Regions from separate parts of the Shigella sp. SIG6 genome, predicted to be linked through region 3. Evidence: predicted binding sites of a transcription regulator. Region 3 holds the regulator's gene; each other region holds the start of a gene.
What was found. Region 3 encodes PhoB, which activates phosphate uptake and scavenging genes when phosphate is short. Its sites were predicted from a motif close to CTGTCATAAAACTGNCNNAT; they were not measured.
Positions count from the first base shown of each region.

Region 1 (2,275 bases), on a different contig from region 3:
CATACCTACGCCGTAGTTAAATTTGGCGTACTCGCGAATGTTGGCAAGAGAACCGGAAGAGGCGGTGGTCATCGCGCAATCACCGTTATAGAACTTCTCGGTGGATTCATCCTTACGACCGACGTAGCTGAAGTCGCCCTTCTTGTTCATCTCCTCGAGCATGGCGATGTGTTTCACCTGCTCCGGCTTGTTGAACTCCAGCACCGCGTCCGTGCCGTCAAAGCCGTTGTTTTTGCTGGCAAACGGCAGACCGTTCCAGGCGCTAAAGTTTTCCAGTTGGATCCAGCCCTGCCAGCCGCTGGCGTAGCCGCACTTAATACCGGAGGCTTTCAGTTTTGCGGAATAGTCCGCCAGATCCTGCCAGGTTTTCGGCGGCTGTTCCGGGTCTAACCCCGCTTTCTTGAAGGCGTCTTTGTTGTAATAGAGAACGGGAGTCGAGCTGTTGAACGGCTGGGAGAGTAAGTGGCCGGTTTTGCTGTCGGAGTAGTAACCGGAAACCGTCGGCACAAACTGCGACTCATCGAACTGAATCCCTGCCTCTTTAAACACGTCATACACCGGTTTAATGGCTTTCGACGCCATCATGGTGGCGGTGCCAACTTCATAAACCTGCAAAATAGCCGGAGCGTTGCCGGTACGAAATGCGGCAATCCCCGCGCTTAAATTCTGTTCGTAGTTGCCTTTATAGGTCGGTACAATTTTGTAATCCGGATTTTCGGCGTTAAAACGTTGGGCCAGAGAATCCACCTCTTTACCCAGTTCCCCTTCCATAGAATGCCAGAACGGAATGGTCGTCACTGCCTGTGCATTCCCCATTAACGCCAGTCCGAGCGCCAGTGCTGAAGCTGTATAATGTAACGGTTTCATCGTTTATCTCTCTTGTTGTACCGAATGCGCGAATTCACCCGTTTTATGCTCGCGGGGTAACATGACATGCTCGAATTACAGAAAAATAACTTTTTTGTTACATTTGTAAGATAGTAAGGTGTCAGAAAGATGACAAGGCGGTGACGGCGTGGGTGAGGGAAAATGGGAGATGGGGCACGGATAAGCGGAAAAATAGAAGGTCTGAATCAAACTCTACAGATTACTCATCGTTTCATGCCGGATGCGGCGTAAACGCCTTATCCGGCCTACAAGATCGTGCAAATTCAATATATTGCAACTCACCCAGTAGGCCTGATAAGCGCAGCGCATCAGGCAATTTTGCATTTGTCACCTGTCTCAAAGGAGTCTTTTGACTCCTTATCAATCAACGTGTTATTACCCGCCTAAATACGCACTTCTCACTGCTTCGTTCGCCAGCAGCGCGTCGCCGGTATCGGAGAGCACCACATGGCCGTTTTCCAGCACGTAGCCGCGATCCGCCAGCTTTAGCGCCTGGTTGGCGTTCTGCTCGACGAGGAAGATAGTCATCCCCTGCTCGCGCAGCTGCTCGATGGTGTCGAAAATTTGCTGGATGATAATCGGCGCAAGACCGAGCGATGGCTCATCAAGTAACAACAAACGCGGATTGCTCATCAGCGCGCGACCAATCGCCAGCATCTGCTGTTCACCGCCGGACATGGTGCCCGCCCGCTGAACACGGCGCTCATGCAGACGTGGAAACAGTTCATACACCCACTTTATGCGCTCCTGAAACTGGTCACGTTCGGCAAAGAAGCCGCCCATCGCCAGGTTCTCTTCCACCGTCATCCGCGAGAAGACGCGACGCCCTTCCGGGACAATCGCTACCGCTTCGCGCATGATTTTCGCCGTCTGCCAGTCGGTAATGTCTTTATCATCAAACACAATTCGCCCGCTGGTGGCGCGCGGATCGCCGCATAACGTGCCGAGCAAGGTGGTTTTCCCCGCCCCGTTCGCGCCAATGAGAGTGACAATCTCGCCCTGATTGATATGCAGGCTCACCTCATGCAGCGCCTGGATTTTGCCGTAGTGGGCGCTGACTTTGTCAAAGGACAACATGACTTTTTCCATCTTATGCCTCACCTAAATAGGCACGGATCACGTCCGGGTTATTACGGATTTGCTCCGGCGTACCGTTTGCCAGTGGCGTCCCCTGATTGACCACATAAATTCGGTCTGAAATCCCCATCACCAGCTTCATATCGTGTTCAATCAACAAGATAGTGGTGTTGTGATGATTGCGCAGTTCGGCAATCAGCTCATCCAGCTCTTTGGTTTCTTTTGGGTTAAGACCTGCCGCCGGTTCGTCGAGCATTAAAATCTCCGGCTGCGTCACCATGCAGCGGGCAATCTCCAGACGGCGTTGGTC
Region 1 covers NZ_JBQZXC010000004.1:23,880-26,154, forward strand. The annotation lists gene ugpB (sn-glycerol-3-phosphate ABC transporter substrate-binding protein UgpB) at 1-867, opposite strand, end outside; gene livF (high-affinity branched-chain amino acid ABC transporter ATP-binding protein LivF) at 1,264-1,977, opposite strand; gene livG (high-affinity branched-chain amino acid ABC transporter ATP-binding protein LivG) at 1,979-2,275, opposite strand, start outside.
Region 1: a site for PhoB is predicted at 984-1,003, ahead of ugpB (sn-glycerol-3-phosphate ABC transporter substrate-binding protein UgpB). Genes of this name have one in related genera too.

Region 2 (2,275 bases), on a different contig from region 3:
ATTCGCTTGGTCAGTGTGGTGACCAGCACGCGTTCGTTAATTGCCGCTCGCTGACGAATCTCCGAAAGAAGATCATCAACCTGTGTCGCCACCGGCCGCACTTCGATAATCGGGTCAAGCAATCCGGTTGGACGCACCACCTGATCCACCACATCGCCGCCGGATTTTTCCAGCTCGTAATTACCCGGCGTCGCCGAAACATAGATGGTTTGCGGCGCTAATGCTTCGAACTCTTCAAACTTAAGCGGACGGTTATCCAGCGCTGATGGCAGGCGGAAGCCGTACTCCACCAGTGTCTCTTTACGCGCCCGGTCACCGCGATACATGCCGCCAATTTGTGGAATGGTGACGTGAGATTCATCGACGACCAGCAGCCCATCGGCAGGCAGGTAATCAAACAGCGTCGGCGGTGGCTCACCCGGTCCACGACCGGAGAGGAAGCGCGAGTAGTTTTCAATCCCCGAACAGTAGCCCAGCTCGTTCATCATCTCCAGATCAAACTGGGTACGCTGGGTCAGCCGCTGCTCTTCCAGCAGTTTGTTGTTTTCCAACAGCACTTTGCGTCTGGCGGCCAGTTCTTCTTTGATCTCCTCCATCGCCTGTACGATGCGCTCGCGCGGTGTGACGTAGTGCGTTTTCGGGTAGATGGTAAAACGTGGAATAGTGGAAACAATCTGCCCGGTCAGCGGGTCAAATAACGACAATCGTTCCACTTCCTCGTCAAACAGTTCCACGCGAAGTGCAATGTCATCCGATTCTGCCGGGAAGATATCTATCACCTCGCCACGAACGCGGAAAGTACCACGCTGGAATGCTTGATCATTACGAGCGTATTGCAGCTCCGCCAGTCGGCGCAGAATCGCGCGCTGATCGATAATCATACCGACCGTGAGATGGAGCATCATCTTGAGATATAAATCAGGATCGCCCAGACCATAAATCGCGGAAACAGACGCCACTACAATCACATCACGCCGCTCCAGCATCGCTTTGGTGGCGGACAAACGCATCTGCTCAATATGTTCGTTAACCGAGGCATCTTTCTCAATGAAGGTGTCGGAACTCGGTACATAGGCTTCCGGCTGATAGTAGTCGTAGTAGGAGACGAAATACTCCACCGCGTTTTCCGGGAAGAACTCTTTCATTTCGCCATACAGCTGGGCCGCCAGCGTTTTGTTGGGCGCAAGTACCATGGTTGGGCGCTGAAGGTCAGCAATGACATTGGCAATGGTGAAGGTTTTCCCGGAGCCAGTCACGCCAAGTAACGTCTGGTGCGCCAGGCCATCTTCCAGCCCCTCTTCGAGACGTCGAATCGCCTCTGGCTGATCGCCAGAAGGTTTAAAAACGGAATTCAGTTTGAACGGTTTACTCATGAGTCGCTACCTGAAGGAGTTGGGCGGGCAGGTATGTAATTTTACTCGTCGAACTTAATTATGCCAACAAATTATACTGGATAAAAAAACAGTTCATCACCATAATATTTCTGATACAGCGTAAACTCCGCTGTCAATCATGAGCAAAATTTACTCTGTGGCGAGATAAAACTCCGGCCTTACCGGGTTATCCCCAAAGCAACGGCTTTTTTAACATTTGTCAAGATGAGTGATGACAGTTTTATGGCAAGAGATGCCTGTTCAGTGACTGCCATTGCATTTATCTAACCAGTTAAAAAATAAAAGATATTTCTTTGAGCCGTCTTTAACGCCAATTCGCGTGCAAGCCGCGTATTCTCTCGCTTGCCTCGTGTTTTCTAACTCTAATACACATGGTTATCCACAGGAATAGTGGATAACTGTCTCCAGCCCCTATCCCCCGCCGCCTGGGCAATTCCCACATTCGCCGCATGAGGCGGAAGTAAAATTTTTTTCGTGATTATTTTAGAATTTAATTGGTTAAATTGCAGTCAATCGAAGACGCGATCTCGCTCGCAATTTAACCAAATACAGAATGGCTACAACAAGGCAAGGTTTATGTACTTTCCGGTTGCCGCATTTTCTGGATTTTCTGCAAGCCAGGGGATCTCTCCCAGCAGCGGCGCGGGAATCATGCGGGTGAGCGTGGTCATATATTCAGCGTGACGTTTTCCCGGAGGCGTAACATCGTTCGCCACCCAACCCGCCAGAGTCAGTCCGGCGTGTTGTATTGCCTGCGCAGTCAACATCGCGTGATTAATACAGCCGAGTTTCACACCAACTACCAGTATCACCGGCAGTTGTTCCTGTGTTACCCAATCTGCAAAAGTGAAAGTGTCAGAAAGCGGCGTAAACCAGCCGCC
Region 2 covers NZ_JBQZXC010000076.1:9,125-11,399, reverse strand. The annotation lists gene uvrB (excinuclease ABC subunit UvrB) at 1-1,373, opposite strand, end outside; gene bioD (dethiobiotin synthase) at 1,952-2,275, opposite strand, start outside.
Region 2: a site for PhoB is predicted at 1,604-1,623, ahead of uvrB (excinuclease ABC subunit UvrB). Genes of this name have one in related genera too.

Region 3 (2,275 bases):
CGGTACGTTCAGGTTTTCCACGCTCTCTAATTTGCCGTTTGAAAATGTCACCAGATGGACATATTTACTCTTACCGCATTCATCAAAACTCAGTGGAATGGGGGAACCGCAATAGCGAACATGTTCCATGCCGCCAATAATCTGTGCGCGGTGAATATGCCCGAGCGCGATGTAGTCGGCTGGTGGAAAGTTTTGTGCCGGAAACGCGTCCAGCGTGCCAATATAAATGTCACGCACGGCGTCACTTTTACTGGCACCCACGGTCGTTAAATGTCCCGTGGCGATGATGGGCAGAGGCTGATCGCCGCGCAGTTTGCAGGCATCGGCATAGTGTTGTTGGTAATAATCGGTAATCGCTGCCAGTAAATGCTGCTGTTTTTCAATACCGTTAAGCCCCGCCTGGCTGGAAATAATGTCACGCGGGCGTAAAAACGGAATGGGGCACAGCACTGCGCCTGGCGTCCCGTCGCGACGAGGCAAGATTTGCGGCGCATGTCCGGCGCTGGCGACCACGGTTGTATTGAGGAACGCCATGATATCGCGCGATTCATTCAGCGTGGCGACCGAGTCATGGTTTCCTGCCAGTACCACCAGATGACAGCCAGTTTGCTGTAAATTGACAACAAAACGGTTGTATAACGTGCGGGCGTAACTGGGCGGCGAGCCGGTATCGAAAACATCACCAGCAACAATAATCGCATCCACCTGATGGGTTTGTGCTGTCTCCAGCAGCCAGTCAAGAAAAGCCTGATGTTCAGCTTCGCGGCTTTTACTGTAGAAGTTCTGGCCGAGATGCCAGTCTGAGGTGTGAAGGATGCGCATAACGGTTCCCTGGCGAAAAAGCATGGTCGCGATTATACCCAAACAGATGTGCCATTTGCTTTTTTCTGCGCCACGGAAATCAATAACCTGAAGATATGTGCGACGAGCTTTTCATAAATCTGTCATAAATCTGACGCATAATGACGTCGCATTAATGATCGCAACCTATTTATTACAACAGGGCAAATCATGGCGAGACGTATTCTGGTCGTAGAAGATGAAGCTCCAATTCGCGAAATGGTCTGCTTCGTGCTCGAACAAAATGGCTTTCAGCCGGTCGAAGCGGAAGATTATGACAGTGCTGTGAATCAACTGAATGAACCCTGGCCGGATTTAATTCTCCTTGACTGGATGTTACCTGGCGGCTCCGGTATCCAGTTCATCAAACACCTCAAGCGCGAGTCGATGACCCGGGATATTCCAGTGGTGATGTTGACCGCCAGAGGGGAAGAAGAAGATCGCGTGCGCGGCCTTGAAACCGGCGCGGATGACTATATCACCAAGCCATTTTCGCCGAAGGAGCTGGTGGCGCGAATCAAAGCGGTAATGCGCCGTATTTCGCCAATGGCGGTGGAAGAGGTGATTGAGATGCAGGGATTAAGTCTCGACCCGACATCTCACCGAGTGATGGCGGGCGAAGAGCCGCTGGAGATGGGGCCGACAGAATTTAAACTGCTGCACTTTTTTATGACGCATCCTGAGCGCGTGTACAGCCGCGAGCAGCTGTTAAACCACATCTGGGGAACTAACGTGTATGTGGAAGACCGCACGGTCGATGTCCACATTCGTCGCCTGCGTAAAGCACTGGAGCCCGGCGGGCATGACCGCATGGTGCAGACCGTGCGCGGTACAGGATATCGTTTTTCAACCCGCTTTTAACGCCTTGCTCATCGGACGCAGAGCAGGGCTTATGATTTCTTAACTGGAGTATCTTACGTGCTGGAACGGCTGTCGTGGAAAAGGCTGGTGCTGGAGCTGCTACTTTGCTGCCTCCCGGCTTTCATCCTGGGTGCATTTTTTGGTTACCTGCCCTGGTTTTTGCTGGCATCGGTAACAGGACTGCTTATCTGGCATTTCTGGAATTTATTGCGCCTTTCATGGTGGCAGTGGGTGGATCGCAGTATGACCCCGCCACCGGGGCGTGGTAGCTGGGAACCGCTACTATACGGCTTACACCAGATGCAGCTGCGAAATAAAAAACGCCGCCGTGAACTGGGCAATCTGATTAAACGCTTTCGTAGCGGCGCGGAGTCGCTGCCCGACGCGGTGGTGCTGACCACGGAAGAGGGCGGTATTTTCTGGTGTAACGGTCTGGCGCAACAAATTCTTGGTTTGCGCTGGCCGGAAGATAACGGGCAGAACATCCTTAACCTACTACGTTACCCGGAGTTTACGCAATATCTGAAAACGCGTGATTTTTCTCGCCCGCTCAATCTGGTGCTCAACACCGGGC
Region 3 covers NZ_JBQZXC010000019.1:14,789-17,063, forward strand. The annotation lists gene sbcD (exonuclease subunit SbcD) at 1-822, opposite strand, end outside; gene phoB (phosphate response regulator transcription factor PhoB) at 1,012-1,701, shown strand; gene phoR (phosphate regulon sensor histidine kinase PhoR) at 1,759-2,275, shown strand, end outside.